DNA from 2 places in the Streptomyces sp. NPDC016851 genome. Region 1 is predicted to be linked to the other one. Evidence: riboswitches for the same ligand, from Rfam matches in the RefSeq annotation. Region 1 holds a riboswitch; the other holds the start of a gene.
What was found. Region 1 has a riboswitch for thiamine pyrophosphate ahead of ACZ3I3_RS16460 (thiamine ABC transporter substrate-binding protein). Riboswitches for the same ligand answer to the same signal wherever they lie in the genome.
Positions count from the first base shown of each region.

Region 2: it holds a riboswitch for thiamine pyrophosphate, as region 1 does, so the genes downstream of both, thiO (glycine oxidase ThiO) here and ACZ3I3_RS16460 (thiamine ABC transporter substrate-binding protein) in region 1, are expected to answer to the same signal.

Region 1 covers NZ_JBVHEP010000009.1:98,639-108,470, forward strand. Annotated here, with positions in the region: gene ACZ3I3_RS16435 (LOG family protein) at 1-646, shown strand, start outside; gene ACZ3I3_RS16440 (LAETG motif-containing sortase-dependent surface protein) at 851-1,510, shown strand; gene ACZ3I3_RS16445 (maleylpyruvate isomerase family mycothiol-dependent enzyme) at 1,571-2,368, opposite strand; gene ACZ3I3_RS16450 (ABC transporter ATP-binding protein) at 2,393-3,412, opposite strand; gene ACZ3I3_RS16455 (ABC transporter permease) at 3,412-5,007, opposite strand; gene ACZ3I3_RS16460 (thiamine ABC transporter substrate-binding protein) at 5,106-6,143, opposite strand; TPP riboswitch at 6,268-6,374, opposite strand; gene rlmN (dual-specificity RNA methyltransferase RlmN) at 6,415-7,521, opposite strand; gene ACZ3I3_RS16470 (NUDIX domain-containing protein) at 7,690-8,172, opposite strand; gene ACZ3I3_RS16475 (VOC family protein) at 8,298-8,738, opposite strand; gene ACZ3I3_RS16480 (SRPBCC family protein) at 8,823-9,281, opposite strand; gene ACZ3I3_RS16485 (phosphatidate cytidylyltransferase) at 9,405-9,832, opposite strand, start outside.
Region 2 covers NZ_JBVHEP010000002.1:240,108-249,939, reverse strand. Annotated here, with positions in the region: gene ACZ3I3_RS03845 (thiazole synthase) at 1-748, opposite strand, end outside; gene thiS (sulfur carrier protein ThiS) at 751-951, opposite strand; gene thiO (glycine oxidase ThiO) at 948-2,117, opposite strand; TPP riboswitch at 2,115-2,226, opposite strand; gene ACZ3I3_RS03830 (NAD(P)/FAD-dependent oxidoreductase) at 2,387-3,628, shown strand; gene ACZ3I3_RS03825 (helix-turn-helix domain-containing protein) at 3,706-4,071, shown strand; gene thiE (thiamine phosphate synthase) at 4,285-4,959, shown strand; gene metF (methylenetetrahydrofolate reductase [NAD(P)H]) at 5,055-5,978, shown strand; gene ACZ3I3_RS03810 (SCO2102 family sporulation regulator) at 6,035-7,000, shown strand; gene ACZ3I3_RS03805 (phytoene desaturase family protein) at 7,031-8,524, opposite strand; gene ACZ3I3_RS03800 (TetR/AcrR family transcriptional regulator) at 9,023-9,652, opposite strand; gene ACZ3I3_RS03795 (YhgE/Pip family protein) at 9,787-9,832, opposite strand, start outside.

The DNA.
Region 1 (9,832 bases):
GATGGGAGGCCACGCGATGGCCCGTGGCACACAGGAGTACGCGGGGGCGGCGCGGCTCGGCCGGGAGCTGGCCCGGGCCGGTCTCACGGTCGCCACGGGAGGCGGTCCGGGCGCGATGGAGGCCGCGAACCTCGGCGCGTATGCGGCCCCGTTCGGCGACGAGATGCTCGCCGAGGCGCTCGAACTGCTCGCCAAGGCACCGCACTTCACGCCGTCGATCACCCAGTGGGCGGCGGCCGCCTTCGAGATACGCGCGCGCTGGCCGCAGGGCGGGCGTTCCGTGGGGATTCCGACCTGGTTCTACGGCCACGAGCCGCCGAACGCCTTCGCGTCGCACATCGCCAAGTACTTCGCCAACGCCACCCGCGAGGACGGCCTGCTGGCCCGGTCCAACGCGGGCGTGGTGTTCCTGCCGGGCGCCGCCGGGACCGTCCAGGAGATCTTCGACAACGCGACGCCCAACTACTACGAGTCGCGCGGCGAGCCGACGCCGATGGTGCTCGTGAACCGGGCGCACTGGACGGAGAAGCTGCCGACGTGGCCGCTGCTCCAGTCGCTGGCCAGGGGCCGTTCGATGGAGGCCCGGATCGCGCTCGTGGAGCGGATCGAGGAGGCGCCTGAGGCGTTGAAACGTCTCGGCGGTTAATAAGCTGGCAAAGCAAGTGCTTGCAGCCTGCATATGCGTTGACACTACTTATGCGGCGCTTATAGACCTGAGAGCCTCCCGGTAGTGCTGATGTTCAGTCAGCACTGCCTCCACCCCCCGCATTTGCGCATCCTGTAAAGGACAAACGTGGCAGTTCTGTCCGTATCACGCCGTACGGCTTCGCGCCGTACCGTCGCACGCTCCGTGCGGATCCTCGGTGTCGTCTCCGCCTCGGCCGCGCTCGCGCTCGGTGCCGCCGGCAACGCGCTCGCCTGCAACATCAACGAGTTCTCGGCCGAGGCGAAGTGCGAGGGTGACAAGGGCGTCATCACCGTCACCGACGTGGACCCCGCCGGTGTCCCGGCGACCGTCACCGTGTACCTGGAGAACAACGGCGCCGACGTGAAGAAGGTCGGCGAGCAGGTGGTCAAGGGCTCGCGCGAAGGCACCACCATCACCTTCGCCGAGAACTGGAAGCCGAACGCGGAGTACCGCATCCACGTGAAGGCCACGCCGTACGTCGACGAGGACATCAAGCCGAACCTCGTCACCCCGGCCACGGCCTGCAAGAAGGAAGAGGAGAAGCCGCCGGCGACCCCGCCGGCCACGCCGACCCCGTCGGCCTCCCCGTCGAAGCCGGCCGAGGAGACCGACACCCCGGCTCCGTCGCCGTCGGAGAGCGAGAGCACCACGCCGGCGGGCAACGCGCCCGCGCCCGCGGCCGGTGACTCCAACCTCGCCGAGACCGGTGCCGACTCCAACACCGGCATCATCGCCGGCATCGCGGCGGCCCTGGTCGTCATCGGTGGCGGCGCGGTGTTCTTCGGCATGCGCCGTCGTGGGGCGAGCAGCAGCGACAGCTGACGCCTCCGCACACCGTGATGTGGCCCGTCCCGTGATCCCTGGGGCGGGCCACGTCCCGTCTCACCCGAACGTCGCCCGCTCCAGCCAGAACTCCAGCAGTTCCCGCTCGCCCAGCACCTCCAACTCCGGTGCGTCCAGCGGCAGCCGGCGGTAGAAGGCCAGCAGGACGGGGGTGAGCGGTCCGCGCAGGGCGACGGTGGCCTTCTCGTGGCCGCGGCGCCAGGTGACGCCGACTTCGGTGAGTTCGATGAGCCACTCGGCGTCGAGGTCGGCCCCGGTGTCGGTGGCGTGCAGGTGGATGCTGCGGCCCGGGCCGCGCAGTTCCCGTGCCGCGTCGTGCGGTGCCGTCCGCTGGACGAACTCGACGATCTGGAGCCACTCGTCGATCGCGTCGGCGGCCACGTCGGGCGCGACCTCGTAGGGCAGCCCGGCGGCGAGCGTGGCGTCCGCGCGGTGCACGGTGATCTCGTGCGTCATCCGGCGGGCCCAGAACCCGGAGTTGAGGATCCCCGCCCAGCTCCACACCTTCGTGTCCGGCCCGGCCTCCCGCAGCGCCGCGACGACCTGCTCGCCGCCCTCCGCCAGCCATGCGTCCAGTACGGCGGCGTCACCCCGGGTTCCGGGCCCGGCGAGGCCGGGCACCCGCTCCTCGGGCACCTCCTCCTGGGCCTGGGTCCGCACGATGAACTCCACCCAGCGCAGAGCCCCGCCCATGTGCCGGACCAGGTCCTCCAGCGACCAGTCCGGGCAGGTCGGCACGGTGCCGGACAGGTCCGCGCCGGACGTGACCACGGACCTCAACAGGGCGACCTGGTGGGCGATTTCGTCGCAGTAGCGGTCGTGTGCGAGTAACGTCATGCCCGCACCCTAGGCGGCAGCAGATCAGTCGAGCACCACGATTTCGGCGGCGTCGAACTCCACCCCGACCTCGTCCCCGGTCTCCGGCGCCGCCCGCAGCGCACAGGCCGCCTCCAGGCGCGGGGCGTCCTCCGGCTGGAGATGGACGGCGACATGGGTGCCCTTGAAGGTGCGCGCGGTCACCGTGCAGCGCAGGCCCGCCCCGGCGGACACCAGGCGCACACCGGCGGGCCGCACGAGCAGGGTTCGCGTGCCCTGCGGGGCACCCTCCGGCACCGGCACCTTGCCCCACGGCGTGTCCGCGGCCTCCGCCCCGACCGTCGCCTCGACGACGTTCTCGAAGCCGAGGAAGCGGGCCACGAACGCGTCGGCCGGCCGCTGCCACACCTCAAGAGGCGTACCGGACTGGGCGATCCGTCCGTCCCGCATCACCACGACCCGGTCGGCCAGCGCGAAGGCCTCCCCCTGGTCGTGCGTCACGGCGAGCACGGTCGTGCCCAACCGGCCGAACAGCTCCTTCAGTTCGACGACCAGCCGCTCCCTGAGCGACCGGTCGAGCTGCCCCAGCGGCTCGTCCAGCATCAGCAGCCGGGGGCTCGGCGCCAGGGCCCGGGCCAGCGCCACGCGCTGCTGCTCCCCGCCGGACAGTGCCGCGACGGCCCGGCGGGACGCGCCCGGCAGGCCGACCAGGTCCAGCAACTCCTGTACGCGATCGGCCTGTCGCCGCTTCGACGCCCCGTGCATGCGCAGTCCGAAGGCGACGTTGCCGCCCACGTCCCGCTGCGGGAACAACTGGTGGTCCTGGAACATCAGCCCGACCCCGCGCCGGTGCGCGGGCACGCCCGCCTGGTCGCGTCCGTCGAGCGACACCCGCCCGGAGTCGAGGGGTTGCAGCCCCGCCACCGCTCGCAGCAGCGTCGACTTGCCGCTGCCGCTGGGCCCGAGCACGCACACGACCTCGTGCTCGGCGACCTCCAGATCGACGGCGTCCAGCACGGCACGCCCGCCGAAGCGGACCGTCGCATCCTCCAGGGCCAGCAGCATCAGAACTCCCCGCTCCGGTCGGTGCGAAGCCTCTCCAGCACCAGCAGGGCCACGGCACACACCACCATCAGAATCGTCGAAAGGGCCATCGCCTGCCCGTAGTTGAGCTCCCCGGGCCGCCCCAGCAGCCGCGCCACCGCCACCGGCAGCGTCGGGTTGTCGGGCCGCGCGATGAACACCGTCGCCCCGAACTCCCCGAGCGACACCGCGAAGGCGAACCCCGCCGCGATCAGCAGCGCCCGCCGCACCATCGGCAGATCCACCTCACGCCACACCCGCCAGGGCGAGGCCCCCAGCACCGAGGCCGCCTCCCGCAGCCGCACGTCCACCGCCCGCAGCACGGGCAGCATCGTCCGCACGACGAACGGCACACCGACGAGCGCTTGCGCGAGCGGCACCAGGATCCAGGTGGACCTCAGATCCAGCGGCGGCTCGTCCAAGGCGATCAGGAACCCGAAGCCGACGGTCACCGCGGACACCCCGAGCGGCAGCATCAGCAGCGCGTCGAAGCCGCGCACGAACCGCCCGGCGTCCCGGCGGGTGAGCGCGACGGCGGCGAGACCGCCGATCACCACGGCGATGGCGGTCGCGGCGACGGCGTACTGCAGTGAGTTGCCGATCGCCTCGATCGGCGCCACCAGGAACACCCCGCCGTCGTCCCTGGTCAGTGCCCGGTAGTAGCCGAAGCCGGGCGCGTCAAGGGACCGCTCCACCAGCACCGCGAGCGGCAGCAGGAGCAGTACGACGACGGTGACGAGCACCCCGCCCAGCAGCGCCCACTGCCCGGTGCCGCGCGGCCGGCGCGCGGTCACGGACGGGTCCACCAGCCGCAGCGCGGTCTCCCGCCGCCGTACGGTCCAGGCGTGCAGGGCGAGGATCGCGCCCACCGCGACGAACTGGATCAAGGTCAGCACGGCGGCCGTGGACAGGTCGAAGATCTCCGACGTCTGCCGGTAGATCTCCACCTCCAGGGTCGAGAAGGTGGGCCCGCCGAGGATCTGGACGACACCGAAGGAGGTGAAGGTGAACAGGAAGACCATGAGCGCGGCGGCGGCCACGGCGGGCGCGAGCGCCGGCAGCGTGACCTGACGCCAGGCCCTCAGCGGCGATGCCCCGAGCATCCGGGCGGCCTCCTCCTGCCGCGGGTCGAGCTGCGCCCAGAGCCCGCCGACGGTGCGTACGACGACCGCGTAGTTGAAGAAGACGTGCGCGAGCAGGATCGCCCATACGGTGGTGTCCAGCCGCACGCCCCACAGCTCGTCCAGCAGCCCGCCCCGCCCGACCAGCGCCAGGAACGCCGTACCGACGACGACCGTCGGCAGCACGAACGGCACGGTCACCGCCGCCCGCAGGATCTGCTTGCCCGGGAAGTCGAAGCGCGCGAAGACGTACGCGCCGGGCAGCGCGATCAGCAGGGTGAGCACCGTCGAGACGATCGCCTGCCAGGTGGTGAACCACAGGACGTGCCGGACGTCGGACTGCGCCAGCACCTCCCCGATGCGCCCGAACTGCCAGACCCCGTCGACCTCCAGACCGCGCGCGACGATCGCGGCGACAGGGTAGGCGAAGAAGACCGCGAAGAACGCGACGGGCACGGCGAGGAGCCCGAGCCGCGCCGCGCTCCCGCGCCGGTCCCTGCGGACGGCTGCTTCGGTCGGTCCGGTTACTTCAGGCCCGGTTACTTCAGGCCCGGTTACTTCAGTACGAGCGAAGTCCACGACTTGACCCACTGGTCACGGCGGTCGGCGATCTTCGCCGGGTCCATGGTCTCCGGGTCCTTCGCCTGCGGCCCGTACTTCACGAACTCCGGCGGCACCTGGGCGCCCTCGCGCACCGGGTACACGTACATGTTGAGCGGCATGTCCTCCTGGAACCGCTCGCTGATCAGGAAGTCGAGGAGCGCCTTGCCGCCCTTGGTGTTCTTGGCGTTGCTCAGCAGCCCGGCGTACTCGACCTGCCGGAAGCAGGTGCCCTGCGCGACCCCGGTCGGCGCCGTGCTGGGCTTCGGGTCGGTGTAGACGACCTCGACGGGCGGCGAGGAGGCGTACGACACGACGAGCGGCCGGTCGCCCTTGGCCTTCTTGCCGCCGGCCGAGCCGGAGAACTCCTCGTTGTAGGCCTGCTCCCAGCCGTCGACGACCTTCACGCCGTTGGCCTTGAGCTTCTTCCAGTAGTCCTGCCAGCCGTCGTCGCCGTACTTCGCGGCGGTGCCCAGCAGGAAGCCGAGACCGGGCGAGGAGGTGGAGGCGTTCTCGGTGACGAGGAGGTTCTTGTACTCGGGCTTGACCAGGTCGTCGAAGCTGCGCGGCGGGTCGAGCTTGTGGTCGGCGAAGTACTTCTTGTCGTAGTTGACGCAGATGTCGCCGGTGTCGACGGGCGTGACCCGGTGCTTGTCCTGGTCGGCCCGGTACTCCGGTGCGATCCGGTCCGAGCCCTTCGCCTCGTACGGCTGGAACAGGCCGTTGTCGAGGGCGCGGGACAGCAGGGTGTTGTCGACGCCGAAGAAGACGTCGCCCTGCGGGTTGTCCTTGGTCAGGATGGCCTTGTTCACGGCCTGCCCGGCGTCGCCGTCCTCGAGGACGTTGACCTTGTAGCCGGACTGCTTCTCGAACGCCGCGATGACGTCCTTCGAGGCGGCCCACGAGTTGTGGCTGACGAGCGTCACGGTCTTGGAGTCGCCGGACCCCTGGCCGCCGTCGGACGACCCGCAGGCGGCGAGCGTGCCGGCCATGCCGAGCCCGACGGCCACCGCCGTCAGCCGCTTGATGTTGTGGCTCACTGGATTCCTCCTGGAGGACCAGGAGAAGACGCGGCCCTGCCCGGGATCTCTGGGAGTCCCGGGCAGGGCGCAACAGCTCGAGTGATGACCGATCTCCCTACCCAGAATGACCTGGGCCAGGTTCGGAGGGTCTGCGGCCGTGTGCCGCACTCTCAGCGCTGTGGCGCTCCCCTGTCGGAATATGAAGGTGTCGGAAAATACGGTTGTGCTTACGCCGGTCAGACTACCTTTCGGTCGCCGCGAGCTGACCACACGCCCCGTCGATCTCCTGACCACGGGTGTCCCGGATCGTCACCGGCACACCATGGGCCGCGATGGCCTCCACGAACGCCTTCTCGTCCTCCGGCCGGGAAGCCGTCCACTTCGACCCTGGCGTCGGGTTGAGCGGGATCAGGTTCACGTGCACGGGCCTGCCCTTGAGCATCCGCCCGAGCCGGTCACCGCGCCAGGCCTGATCGTTGATGTCCCGGATCAGCGCGTACTCGATGGACAGCCGGCGCCCGGACTTGGCGCTGTACTCGAAGCCGGCGTCCAGCACCTCCCGGACCTTCCACCGCGTGTTGACGGGGACGAGGGTGTCGCGCAGCTCGTCGTCGGGGGCGTGCAGCGAGATCGCGAGGCGGCACTTGAGGCCCTCGTCGGCGAGCCGGTGGATGGCCGGGACGAGGCCGACCGTCGAGACGGTGATCCCGCGCTGCGACAGCCCCAGCCCGTCGGGCTCGGGGTCGGTGAGCCGCCGGATGGAGCCGAGGACCCGGTTGTAGTTGGCGAGCGGCTCGCCCATGCCCATGAACACGATGTTGCTGAGCCGCGCCGGCCCACCGGGGACCTCCCCGTCCCTGAGCGCCCGCATACCATCGACGATCTGATGCACGATCTCGGCGGTGGACAGATTCCGGTCGAGCCCCGCCTGCCCGGTCGCACAGAACGGGCAGTTCATCCCGCACCCGGCCTGCGAGCTGATGCACATGGTCACCCGGTCCGGGTAGCGCATCAGCACGGACTCGACGAGCGTCCCGTCGAACAGCCGCCACAGCGTCTTGCGCGTGGTGCCCTGGTCGGTCGACAGATGCCGCACGACGGTCATCAGCTCGGGAAGCAGCGCCTCCTGGAGCCGGCCACGGGAGCCGGCCGGGATATCAGTCCACTGCTCCGGGTCGTGCGCGTACCGCGCGAAGTAGTGCTGCGAGAGCTGCTTGGCACGAAACGGCTTCTCCCCGACAGCGACCACGGCCTCCTTGCGCTCGGCAGGAGTGAGGTCGGCGAGATGCCGCGGCGGCTTCTTGGCTCCGCGCGGGGCGACGAAAGTGAGTTCTCCGGGTGCAGGCATAACCCATCCAGTGTGGCAGATCAACTCTGGTGGCCCAGGCCGGAGCCGGGTGGGGGTGGTCACCTGCGGGTGGCGTCTGTCAGCGTTGGTCGGCCTGGGACGGCCCAGGGACGGCCCAGCGGAGATCATTGCTCGCTTGTCCGCTCAGGTCCTGTGGGCCAGGCGTACTCATCCATCGGTGCCGGGTGTCCGCCCGTGCTCCAAGTACAGCGGCGCACCTGCGTCTCGGGCCTCTGCCGCTGCGATGATGCGCCGGGCCAATCGCGGGATGGTGTGCTCCGAGATCTGCTCGGGAGTGAAGAAGGCGAAGCTCTTCAGCTCCTCGGGCTGCAAGCTGATCCTGGCCAGGTCGTCCTGGTCGAGCAGGCCGCCGTCGAACAGGTACAGCACCTTGTCGCCCTCGGCCTCGTTCGGGGCCCAGTCCACCGCGAGCAGGCGCCCAAGGGGTGGGGTGATGCCCAGCTCCTCCTGGACCTCGCGGACGGCCGCGTGCAGAGGCGATTCGCCGGTCTCGACGTATCCGCCGGGGATCTCCCAGTAGTCCTTGTATGTGGGCGCGACCATGAGGACTCGCCCAGCGGTATCGAAGAAGAGCGCACCCGCTGCCATACGCGGACGCGCCATCCTCACTTCCCGTTCAGTCGGCGCCATGCAGCCGAGGGTAACCAGCTCGGACGACATGCAGACGCCCCGCTGCCAACATCGCCCGCGACATCCAGGCCAACCGCGAAACCGCCCGCGAAGCCCAGGTGAAAACCGATTCAGGCGACCTGCGCTCAGTCCAGCTGCTCCGCCAGCCCGACCACGATGCCCTCGGGGCCGCGGAGGTAGCAGAGTCGATAGCTGTCCTCGTACCGCACCACCTCGCCGACGAGTTCCGCGCCGTGGGTGTGCAGGCGGGCGATGGCGTCCTCGATGTCGTCGACGGCGAACATGACACGGCGGATGCCCAGCGTGTTCGCCGGCGCGTCCTTCGGCTCGGGGCGGATCGCCTTCGGCTGGTGGAACATCGCCAGCTCGATGCGGCCGTGACCGTCCGGGGTCCGCAGCATGGCGATCTCCTGCCGGACGTCCTCGAGCCCGATGACACGGTCCACCCAGGGTCCCTCGGCCGGCCCCCTGCCCTCCAGCTCCATGCCGAGTTCGACGAAGAACGAAAGGACGGCGTCCATGTCGTCGACCACGATGAGGACGTTGTCCATCCGCTGGATCGTCATGCCGGGCCTCCTAGGAGTTGCAGGGCCACGGCGGTGAGCCCCTGTCCGGACACAGAGGTGCCCGTCACACGTCGGCCGTACCCCTCAGAGGCCCTGCTCGCCCGTGTGCTCCAACCGGTCCTTGAGGATCTGCTCGTTGCGCGGCAGTTCCTTGCGGACCTGGGGGCGTACGACGAGCGGGACGAGGACCTTGCCGACGCCGTGGCCCTCGAAGTCGACCTCGATCGTCACGTGGGAGCGCTGCCCCTCGTCGTACGGCTCGACCTCGCCGTGCACCCGTGCCCGGACGGGACCGTCGACACCCCGCATGCCCCAGCTGTGCGGCGGGTCGTACTCCGTGACCTCCATGGTCATCGGCATGACCCGGCGGCCGATGTGCCGGGTGACCCGCATCCGGGAGCCGACACCGACCGGCCCCTCGTCAAGGCGTTCCGCGGACACGGCGCTCAGCTGCCACTCCGGCAGCCGCTGGGCGTCCGTGACGTAGGCGTAGACGTCCTCGGGACGCCGGTCGACATCGATGGTCTGTCGAATGCTGGACATAATGTTCCCCTTTGCGACGTACACCTGAATCGTCCCACTTGGAGACGTCGCAGGCACCTCCGCACAACGGCAGCGAGCCCCCGCCGGTCACCCGGCGGGGGCTCGTCGCACAGCCGTATCGCCTCAGCCGGACCCGACGAAGAGCACGAGCAGCAGCCACACCACCGGAGCCGTGGGCAGCAGTGAGTCCAGCCGGTCCATGATGCCGCCGTGCCCCGGCAGCAGCGTGCCCATGTCCTTGATGCCGAGGTCCCGCTTGATCATGGACTCGCCGAGGTCGCCCAGCGTGGCGCTGACCGCGACCGCGAGGCCGAGCACCAGGCCCTGCCACCAGGCACCGTCGTCGATGAGGAACTGCATGCACAGCGCGCCCACGACCATCGCGAAGGAGATCGCGCCGAGCAGACCCTCGCGGGTCTTGCCGGGGCTGATGCGCGGGGCGAGCTTGTGCCGGCCGAAGCGCCAGCCGACCGCGTAGGCGCCGGTGTCGCTGACGACGGTGAGCAGCAGGAACGTGAGCACCCGCTGCGCCCCGTCGTCCGCCGTCAGCA
Region 2 (9,832 bases), on a different contig from region 1:
GCGAAGACGCCTCCGCGAAATGCCGCCGAGGAATACGCCCCGCCCGATAGGCCAACCTCCCCGCCTCGACCGCGTTCCTCATGGCGGCAGCCATCAGCACCGGCTCCCGCGCCCGCGTCACCGCCGAGGCGAGCATCACACCCGCACACCCCAGCTCCATCGCCAACGCCGCATCCGACGCCGTACCGGCCCCCGCGTCCAGAATCACCGGCACGCGCGCGTGCTCGACGATCAGCTGGAAGTTGTGCGGATTGCGGATGCCCAGCCCGGAGCCGATCGGCGAGCCGAGCGGCATGATCGCCGCGCAGCCCACGTCCTCCAGCTTCCGCGCCAGCACGGGGTCGTCATTGGTGTACGGCAGCACCGTGAACCCGTCGTCGACCAGCGTCTCGGCCGCCTCCAGCAGCTCGATCGGGTCCGGCAGCAGGGTGCGCTCGTCGGCGATGACCTCCAGCTTGATCAGGTCCGTGCCGAGGGCCTCGCGCGCGAGACGGGCCGTGAGGACGGCCTCACCGGCGGTGAAGCAGCCCGCCGTGTTGGGCAGGACGCGGATGCCGAGCCTGTCGAGGACGGACAGCACCGAGCCGTGCACCGAGGCGTTCACCCGGCGCATCGCGACCGTCGTCAGCTCCGTCCCGGACGCGACCAGCGACCGTTCCAGCACGTCGAGACTGGGCGCCCCGCCCGTACCCATGATCAGGCGGGACGTGAAGGACGTACCACCGAGGACAAACGGATCGTCGGCCATGATCAGCCTCCTTGGACGGCGGTGAGGACTTCCACGCGGTCCCCCTCGGTCAGGGGCGTGGACGGCCACTGCGCGCGCGGGACGACGGTTTCGTTCAGGGCGGCGGCCACGCCGGACGGCGCGGCGGTGAGGGACTTCACGACGATGTCGAGAGCCGTACCGGGCCGGACCTCCCGGGGCTCCCCGTTGACGGAGATGTTCATGCGGGCTGCTCCGTGAGTGCGGGGGCGGTGCTGAAGCGCTTCGGCGTGAAGGGGCGGGCCTCCTCGGGGAGCTCGCCCGTCGCCAGGACGTGCGCCATGGCGTCGCCGGTGACCGGCGTGAGCAGGACGCCGTTGCGGTAGTGCCCGGTGGCCAGCAGCAGCCCCTCCAGCCCGGTGGGGCCGAGCAGGGGCGCGTTGTCGGGGGAGCCGGGGCGCAGTCCGGCCCGGGTCTCGGTGAGGGGCAGCTCGGTGATGCCCGGGACCAGCTCGTGCGCGTCGCGCAGCAGCTCGTACACGCCGCCCGCCGTGACGGTGGTGTCCCAGCCCATCTCCTCGCTGGTCGCCCCGACGACCAGCTCGCCGCTCTCGCGCGGCACCAGGTAGACGTGGCTGCCGCGCACGACGGCGCGCACGGTCCGGTTCAGGAAGGGCCCGTGCCGCTGCGGCATGGTCAGCCGTACGACCTGCCCTTTCACCGGCCGCACGGGGGGCAGCACATCCTCCGGGACGCCCGCGAGCCGCCCGCTGAGGCTGCCCCCGGCCAGGACGACCTGCCCGGCCTCCAGCGGGGTGCCGTCGTCCGTGACGGCGCCCGTGGCCCGGTCCCGCGCGACGGTGAGCCGCTCCGCCCACGCCCGGTGGAAGACCACACCGGCCCGTTCACACGCGGTGACCAGCGCCCCGGCCAGTCGCCGCGGATCGATCTGGTGGTCCCCGTCGACCCGCAGCCCGCCGCGCACGCCCGGCGCGAGCATCGGCTCCAGGCGACGGCACTCCCTGCCCGACAGCCACTGCGACTCCAGGCCCGACTGCTGCTGCAGGGCGTGCAGTTCGCGCAGATGGGCCCGGTCGTCGGCGTCCAGGGCCACGGCGAGCGTGCCGCACCGGCGGTAGCCGAGGTCGTGGCCGGTCTGCTCGGTGAGCTCGGCCGCGAAGTCCGGATAGCGCCGGGCGGAGGCCAGGTTCAGCCCGAGCAGGGTCTGCTCGCCGTAGTGCAGTTCCGTGACGGCGGCCAGCATCCCGGCCGCCACCTGCGCGGCTCCGCCGCCCGGCTCCGGGTCCGCCACGGCCGTGGCGAGCCCCCGCTGCGCGGCCCGCCACGCGGTGACCAGGCCGATGATCCCGCCCCCGATGACGAGGACGTCTGACGTGCGCGTACGCGACATGGGCGTCCAGCCCCTCCCTTCGCCGGCATGACCCGGATCAGGTTCGTACGGTCGGAGGCCGCCAGCCTCCCTCTCAGCCCGGTGCGTCCGGGCTCCCGCGAGTGCATTGCGTTGGCCACCCACCCTAGCCCGCTGCCGTGTGCCGCAGTAAGGGAGCCACCCCCACGGCCCGCTCCCTCGGCGGCTTCGTCCTCGCCCCGGTCGCGTGTGCAGCAGGTCACTGGGTATGAGCACTGACTGACAAAATGTCAGTTGTCTATGGTGATCAGGTGAGCGAGCAGACGCAGGAACCAGGTTCGTCCGCGCCCCGGCGCGTGGTCGTGGCGGGCGCGGGGATGGCCGGTGTCCAGACCGCGGTCGCCCTGCGTGAGCAGGGCTTCACCGGCACCGTGAGCCTGATCGGCGCCGAACCCCACCAGCCCTACGACCGGCCCCCCTTGTCCAAGGCCGTCCTGCTCGGCAAGGCCGAGGGCTCCGCCTTCGACGTCGACTTCGAGGCCCTGGGCATCGAGCTGCGGCTCGGCTGCGAGGTGCGTGGCCTGCGCCCGGGCGACCACGAGCTGGACACCGAGGACGGGCCGGTGCCGTACGACGTCCTGGTCGTCGCGACCGGTGCCGAACCGGTCCGGCTGCCCGGGGCGGAGGGCGTGCCGGGCGTGCATCTGCTGCGCACCCTGGACGACGCCGAGCGGCTGCGGCCGGTGCTGGCCGGCCGGCACGACATCGTGGTCGTCGGCGCCGGCTGGATCGGCGCGGAGTTCGCCACGGCCGCGCGGGAGGCGGGCTGCGCGGTGACCGTCGTGGAGGCCGCCGAACGGCCCCTCGCCGGGGCGCTGCCCGCCGAGGTCGCGGCGCCGATGGCCCGCTGGTACGCCGACGCGGGCGCCGTGCTGCGGACGCACGCGCGCGTGGAGCGCGTGGAGCCCGGCACGGTGGTTCTCGACGACGGCGCGCGGCTGCCCGCGGACGCGGTCGTCGTCGGCATCGGCGCCCGTCCGGCCACGGCCTGGCTGGCCGGCTCCGGGATCGAGCTGGGCACGCACGGCGAGATCGTGGCCGACCAGCACCTGCGTGCGTCGGTGCCCGACGTGTACGCGGTCGGCGACTGCGCCTCCTTCCCCTCGGGCCGGTACGGCGAGCGCCTGCTGGTGCACCACTGGGACAACGCCCTCCAGGGGCCGCGCACGGTCGCCGTGAACGTCGTCGGCCGGGCCTCGGGGGAGACCCCCGCGGTGTACGACCCCGTGCCGTACTTCTGGTCGGAGCAGTTCGGGCGATTCGTGCAGTACGCCGGGCACCACGCGGCCGCCGACACGACCCTGTGGCGCGGCGACCCGGCCGGACCGGCCTGGACGGTCTGCTGGCTGCGGGGAGACCGGCTCGTCGCGCTGCTGGCGGTGGGCCGTCCCCGGGACCTGGCGCAGGGCCGCCGCCTGATCGAGTCGGGCACGCCGATGAATCCGGCGTTGCTGGCGGACCCGGCGAGGCCGTTGAAGGCGGCCACGGCGTAGCTCGGGAGGCGCGCGGGTCCGCCCAGGTGGGCGGGCCCGGCTTCCGACTGTCAGTGGGGGATGGCAGGCTGGTTTCCGTGACCGAGATTGACGCAAAGATCGATGCTCTCGTCCCTGCCTGGCTCACCCTCCCCGACATCGCTGAACAGTTCGGCGTCGAGGTGACGCGCGTGCGGCAGCTGGTCAAGGAGGGCCAGCTCATCGCCGTACGCCGCGGTGAGAACCGCGCACTGCACGTCCCCGCGGCCTTCATCGACGGGGACAAGGTCGTCAAGGGCCTGGCCGGAACCCTGACGCTCCTGCGGGACGACGGCTTCACCGTCGAAGAGATGCTGGAGTGGCTCTTCACCCCCGACCCGAGCCTGCCCGGCACGCCGGCACAGGCCCTGAGCGAGAACCGTGGCACGGAGGTGAAGCGCCGAGCCCAGGCGCTCGCGGTCTGACCGACCACGACCGAACAACGGTCCGGCGCCGCACCCGCGGGGCCGGACCCGAACAACCGCCCGGTGTGGGCCGGGGCCTGTGGGGCGACCCGCGGGGCCCCGGTCACGGGGTGGCTTGTGCCCGGCACTGACGCGACGCCCGGTGCCTCGTAATGTCACCGGCACGGGCGCACCCCGCACCCGCACGCCACCGACACCAGGGGGACGACACGCATGGCCGCCACCACCCGCACCACCGCCCGCGCCCGGCTCGCCGACGCCCGGGTCTACCTCTGCACCGACGCGCGCAAGCGGCAGGGCGATCTCGTGGAGTTCCTGGACGCCGTGCTGGCCGGCGGGGTCGACATCGTGCAGTTGCGGGACAAGGGCATGGAGGCCGCCGAGGAACTGGAACACCTGGCCGTCTTCGCCGACGCCTGTGCCCGGCACGGCAAGCTGCTCGCGGTCAACGACCGGGCCGACGTCGCCCACGCCGTCGGCTCCGACGTGCTGCATCTCGGCCAGGGTGACCTCCCCGTCCCCGCGGCCCGCGCGATCCTCGGCGACGACGTCCTGATCGGCCGCTCCACGCACGCGGAGTCCGAGGCCGCCGCGGCCGCCGTCCAGGACGGTGTGGACTACTTCTGCACCGGCCCCTGCTGGCCCACCCCCACCAAGCCCGGCCGGCACGCCCCCGGCCTGGACCTCGTCCGGTACACCGCCGCCCTCGGCACCGACCGGCCCTGGTTCGCCATCGGCGGCATCGACCTCGGCAATCTCGACCAGGTCCTGGAAGCGGGGGCCCGGCGTGCGGTCGTCGTACGGGCGATCACCGAGGCCGACGACCCGGGCGCGGCGGCGGCCGAATTCGCGAAGCGGCTGCGGGAGCAGCAGGAGGCCGGCTCGTAGGCCCGTATGTCCAAGGGATGGACAACAAGTGCACAAATCGGGCCAAAGTTCGGTGCCCGGTTGGGGGACCGTCCGCCCCTGACTAACCTGCCGGTATGGCCCTCGGCACCGCATCCATCAGATCGGACCACGCGCGCACCGTCCGTGACCTGCTCGCGACCGGCAAAACGACGTACTCGTTCGAGTTCTACGCCCCGAAGACCCCGAAGGGCGAGCGGAACCTGTGGAACGCGCTGCGCCGGGTCGAGGCCGTGGCACCCGACTTCGTCTCCGTGACCTACGGCGCGGGCGGCTCCACCCGCGCGGGCACGGTCAAGGCGACCGAGGCGATCGCCTCCGACACCACCCTCACGCCCATCGCGCACCTCACGGCGGTCGACCACTCGGTGGCCGACCTGCGCAACATCATCGGCCAGTACGCCGACGCCGGGATCCGCAACATGCTCGCCCTGCGCGGCGACCCACCCGGCGACCCGATGGGCGACTGGGTGCCGCACCCCCGGGGCCTCGCCTACGCCGCCGAACTCGTCGAGCTGATCAAGGCGTCCGGCGACTTCTGCGTGGGCGTCGCCGCCTTCCCGGCGATGCACCCGCGCTCCACCGACTGGGACGCCGACGTCCGCCACTTCGTCGACAAGTGCCGTGCGGGCGCGGACTACGCCATCACGCAGATGTTCTTCCACCCGGAGGACTACCTCCGGCTGCGCGACCGCGTCTCGGCCGCCGGTTGCGACACCCCGATCATCCCCGAGGTCATGCCGATCGCCAGTGTGCGCACGCTGGAGCGGATCGGCTCCCTCACCAACGCCGCGTTCCCGGCCGCCCTGAAAGAGCGGATCCTCACAGCAAAAGACGATCCGGCCGCTGTACGCTCCATTGGTATCGAATTCGCCACGGAGTTCTGTGCGCGGCTGCTCGCCGAGGGTGTGCCCGGCTTGCACTTCATCACGCTCAACAACTCCACGGCGACGCTGGAAATCTACGAGAACCTGGGCCTGCACCACCGACCGCAGGCCTAGACCGTTCGCACCGGTATACGACACACTGCGTTGCGGCGACTGGGAGAGGGGCGTACATGGGCTGGGCGGTCCTCTACATCGCGTTCGGCATCGTCGCGCTGTGGCTGCTGGGCGAGGTGCTGTTGCAGTACAAGGCGCGGCTGCGCTGGCGGCTGCTGGCCTTCGTCGGTTTCCTCGGCGTCGTGGTCGGTGTGCTGATCCCGTCCGTCATCGTGATCGGGCTGGGCGCGGCCGCCTTCGCGGTCGGGCAGACCTACGTCACCCTGTCGTTCCGCAGCGGCTTCTCGGAAGGCTGGGCGATGAACGCGCCGATGCTGGGCGGCGGCAAGAGCCGCCGCGGTGAGCGCGGCCGTCAGGAGCCGAGCCTGGAGGTCTCCGGCATGGAGGCGGCCGACGGCGGCTACGGCGACGAGGGCGCCGACTACCGCCGCGACACCACCGCTCCCGCCTACGGCCAGGAAGACGACTACGACCGCGACGACGTCTTCACCCCGTCGCGGTCGGTGCAACCGACGGCCGCCGAGACCACGGCCGTCTACGAGCCGCAGCCCGTGCCCGACGACACCGGCTCCTACGGCGTGTACGGCGACACCGGCTACCAGCAGGGCCCGCCCCACGACCAGTACGCCGCCACGGCCCAGGGCACCGACCAGCCCTACTCCTACGACTACTCGGGCTACGGCCAGCAGCAGGGCTACGACGCCACGGACCAGCAGCAGTACGCCGCCTACTCCGACCCGTACATCGGCACGCCGACGTACGGCGGGGCCCCGTACGACACCTCCTACGGCGACCAGCAGTACTACGCCCAGCAGGGCTACGGCCAGGACCAGTACGCCGGCACCTACGGCGGCGAGACCCCGCCCGGCGGCGTATGGGTCCCGCAGCAGCGCAACACCGACGAGTACGGCCAGGAGCTGCCGCCGGAGCAGCAGCCGTACCCGTACCAGGGCAACGGGCAGCAGCAGACGCCGCAGCAGCAGACGCCCGGGAACGGCTTCGACGAGCAGTACCGTTTCTGAAGCCTGAACGCCGCCGCGGCGGCGGCGAGCTCACTGAGAGCCCCGGAACTCCGGTCCCTCCACGATCAGCCCCGCCACCAGCGCACCCGACATACCCGCGTGCGGCAGACCGCCGCCGGGATGCGCCCAGCCGCCGACGGTGAACAGACCGGGCACGCGCGTGCTGTTGGACGGATGCAGCAGCCGCCCGCCGTCCGCCGCCAGGGCGGGCACCGGCACCGCCCCGCCCTCCGCGCCCGTCGCCTCGGCGATGTCGGCCGGGGTGCGCACCTCGTGCCAGAGGAGGCGGTCGCGCAGATCCGGTACGGCGCGTTCGGCGACCGTGATCATGTTCTCGGCGAGCGCGTCGCAGGGCTCGCCGGGCCGGGCGGGCACCACCGTCGTGAGCGTGACCGCCTCGTGGTCCGCGTCCGGGACCAGTTCCGGGTCGTCGGGCCGCAGGACCGTGACCGTGGGACGCGGGTTCTGCGCCACCGTGCCGAACAGGGCGTCCAACTCGGCCTCGCGGTCCGCCGCGTGGACCACCGTGCGATGTGCCGTGCCCTCGGGGCGGGCGCCGCGCAGGGCGAGCAGCACCGTGACCCGGCTCGCCGCCGCGGGCTGCGGCGGCACGTCGCCGTCACCCCGCACCACGGCCTGTGCCGACAGCCGGTCCAGCGCGCCGGGCGCGACACCGGCGACCACGAAGTGCGCCTCCGCGACCGTGCCGTCGGCGAGTTCCACCCCCGAAGCGCGGCCGTCCTTCTCCAGCACCCCGGTCACGTCGGCGCCGAATCGGAACTCGACCTTTCGGGCCACACACCGCTCGTACACCGCGCGGGCCAGCTCACGCAGGCCGCCGCGCACGTACCAGATGCCGAAGGCGTGCTCCATGTACGGCAGTACGGCCGCGCTCGCCGGAGTCGTCCGGGGATCCAGGCCGTACGCCAGGGCGTGGCCCTCCAGGAGGGCGGTGAGCCGGGCGTCCCGCAGCTCCCAGGCGCCGACCTCGGCGAGCGTGCCGGCCCGGCGGGTGCGCAGCAGCCGCTTGTGAGGCACCGCCGGATAGGGCTCACGCTCGGCCAGCACCTGCCAGTTCGGCCACAGCGGCTCCTCCAGGAGGGGGCGGCGCGTGCGGTCCCAGGCCTCGCGGGCCCGCACCAGGAAGTCGCCCCAGCGCTTGCCCGCCCCGGAGCCGAGCGCCTCGTCCAGGGCCGCCACGACGCCCGCGCGCGAGGCGTTCGGCAGCGAGACCCGGGTGCCGTCCGCGAACACGTGCCGGGACGACGGGTCGACCTGGACCAGGTCGACGCAGGCCTCCAAGGGCTCCTTGCCGGTCTTGACGAACAGGTCGCGGTAGACGGCGGGCAGCGGGAGCAGGCCGGGGCCGGTGTCGAAGGAGAACCCGTCGCGCTCGAAGCGGCGCAGCGCTCCGCCGTATGTGTCCGTCCGCTCGTACACCACCACCCGGTGGCCCGCGACGGCCAGCCGGGCTGCCGCCGCCATGGCGCCCATCCCGGCGCCGATCACCGCAATCCGTGCCATGCCAGGGACCTTATCGGCCCCCACTGACAGGCCCCGCCGAGAGCCCCCTGACAGCCCCCGCGGCCGGCCTCCGAGTACGGGCGCGGAGGTGATCGTGACCAGTCGGCCATGGCACGTTCTGGGGCCGCGTGCGCAGGGCTGAGTAGGTGTACCTAGTGAGGGAGTTGAGTACGCGCGCGGATGGGAGACGACCTGAGAGAACGAGAGAGTGGAGGCACGGAGAGGGGGCACGGCTCCGGTACCGGCGACACGGGGCGCCGGAACGGGACCGGGCCCGCGATCCGCTCCTTCCGCCGACGGTGTCGGCGGGAGCGAGGCACGGGGGAGAATCGGGGGACGACCGAACGGGGGTCCTGCGGGGGGACGTACGGGGGAGCAGGAAAACGGGGGAGCACGGAAGGCGCCGGTTCGAGGTGGCCCGCGGGGGACGCGGCCACAGCGGACCGGCGCTTTCACATGCGTTCGGGTGCCTTCAGCGGCAGCGCTCAGGGGGTGTCCTCAGCGGCAGCCGCTCACCCGTCCCTGGAGCAGCCGGGACAGTGCCGCGTGGACGTCGTCCAGGGAGCGCTCCGGCTGGAAGGACTTCCAGTCCAGCGCGGCCACCAGGACCATGCCGACCAGCGCGGCCGCCGTCAGCGGCACGTCGATCTCGTCGCTGAACTCGCCGCCCGCCACGCCCGCGCGCAGCACGTCCTCCACGACCGCGACGGCCTGCTGCCGGACCACCATCAGCGTCGACTGCCAGGCCCGGTTCGTGCGCCACAGCTCGGCCACGTACAGCTGCGTGAAGGCCGGGTAGCGGTCGATGAAGACCAGCCCCGCGCGGATCATCGCGTCCAGGGCGTCGACCTTGGTGCCGCCCTCCCGGGCGGTGCGCTCGGCCGCTTCCCGCAGGGAGGCGGTGAGGAGGCCTACCCCGTGCCGCAGCAGCTCCTCGAAGAGGACGGACTTGCTCGCGAAGTTGTAGTAGACCGTGCCCTTGGCGACTCCGGCACGCTCGGCGATCTCGTCCACGGTCGTGGCGGAGAAGCCCTGCTCGGCGATGAGCGTGACGGCGGCCTCGTAGAGCTTCTGCCGGGTGGCCTCGCGGCGCGTGCTGCCGCCCGACGCGGCACTGCTGCTTTCCATGGCCCTGATTGTCACAGGAACCTTTCCGGGGGATGTCACCGAAGGGCTCACCGGGGACGTCGAAGGGCTCACCGGGGACGTCGAAGGGCTCACCGGGGACGTCGAAGGGTTCGCCGGGGATGTCGCCGAAGGGCTCACAGGGTCAGCTCCGGGTGCAGCCGGTCCAGCGTCCACACCTGG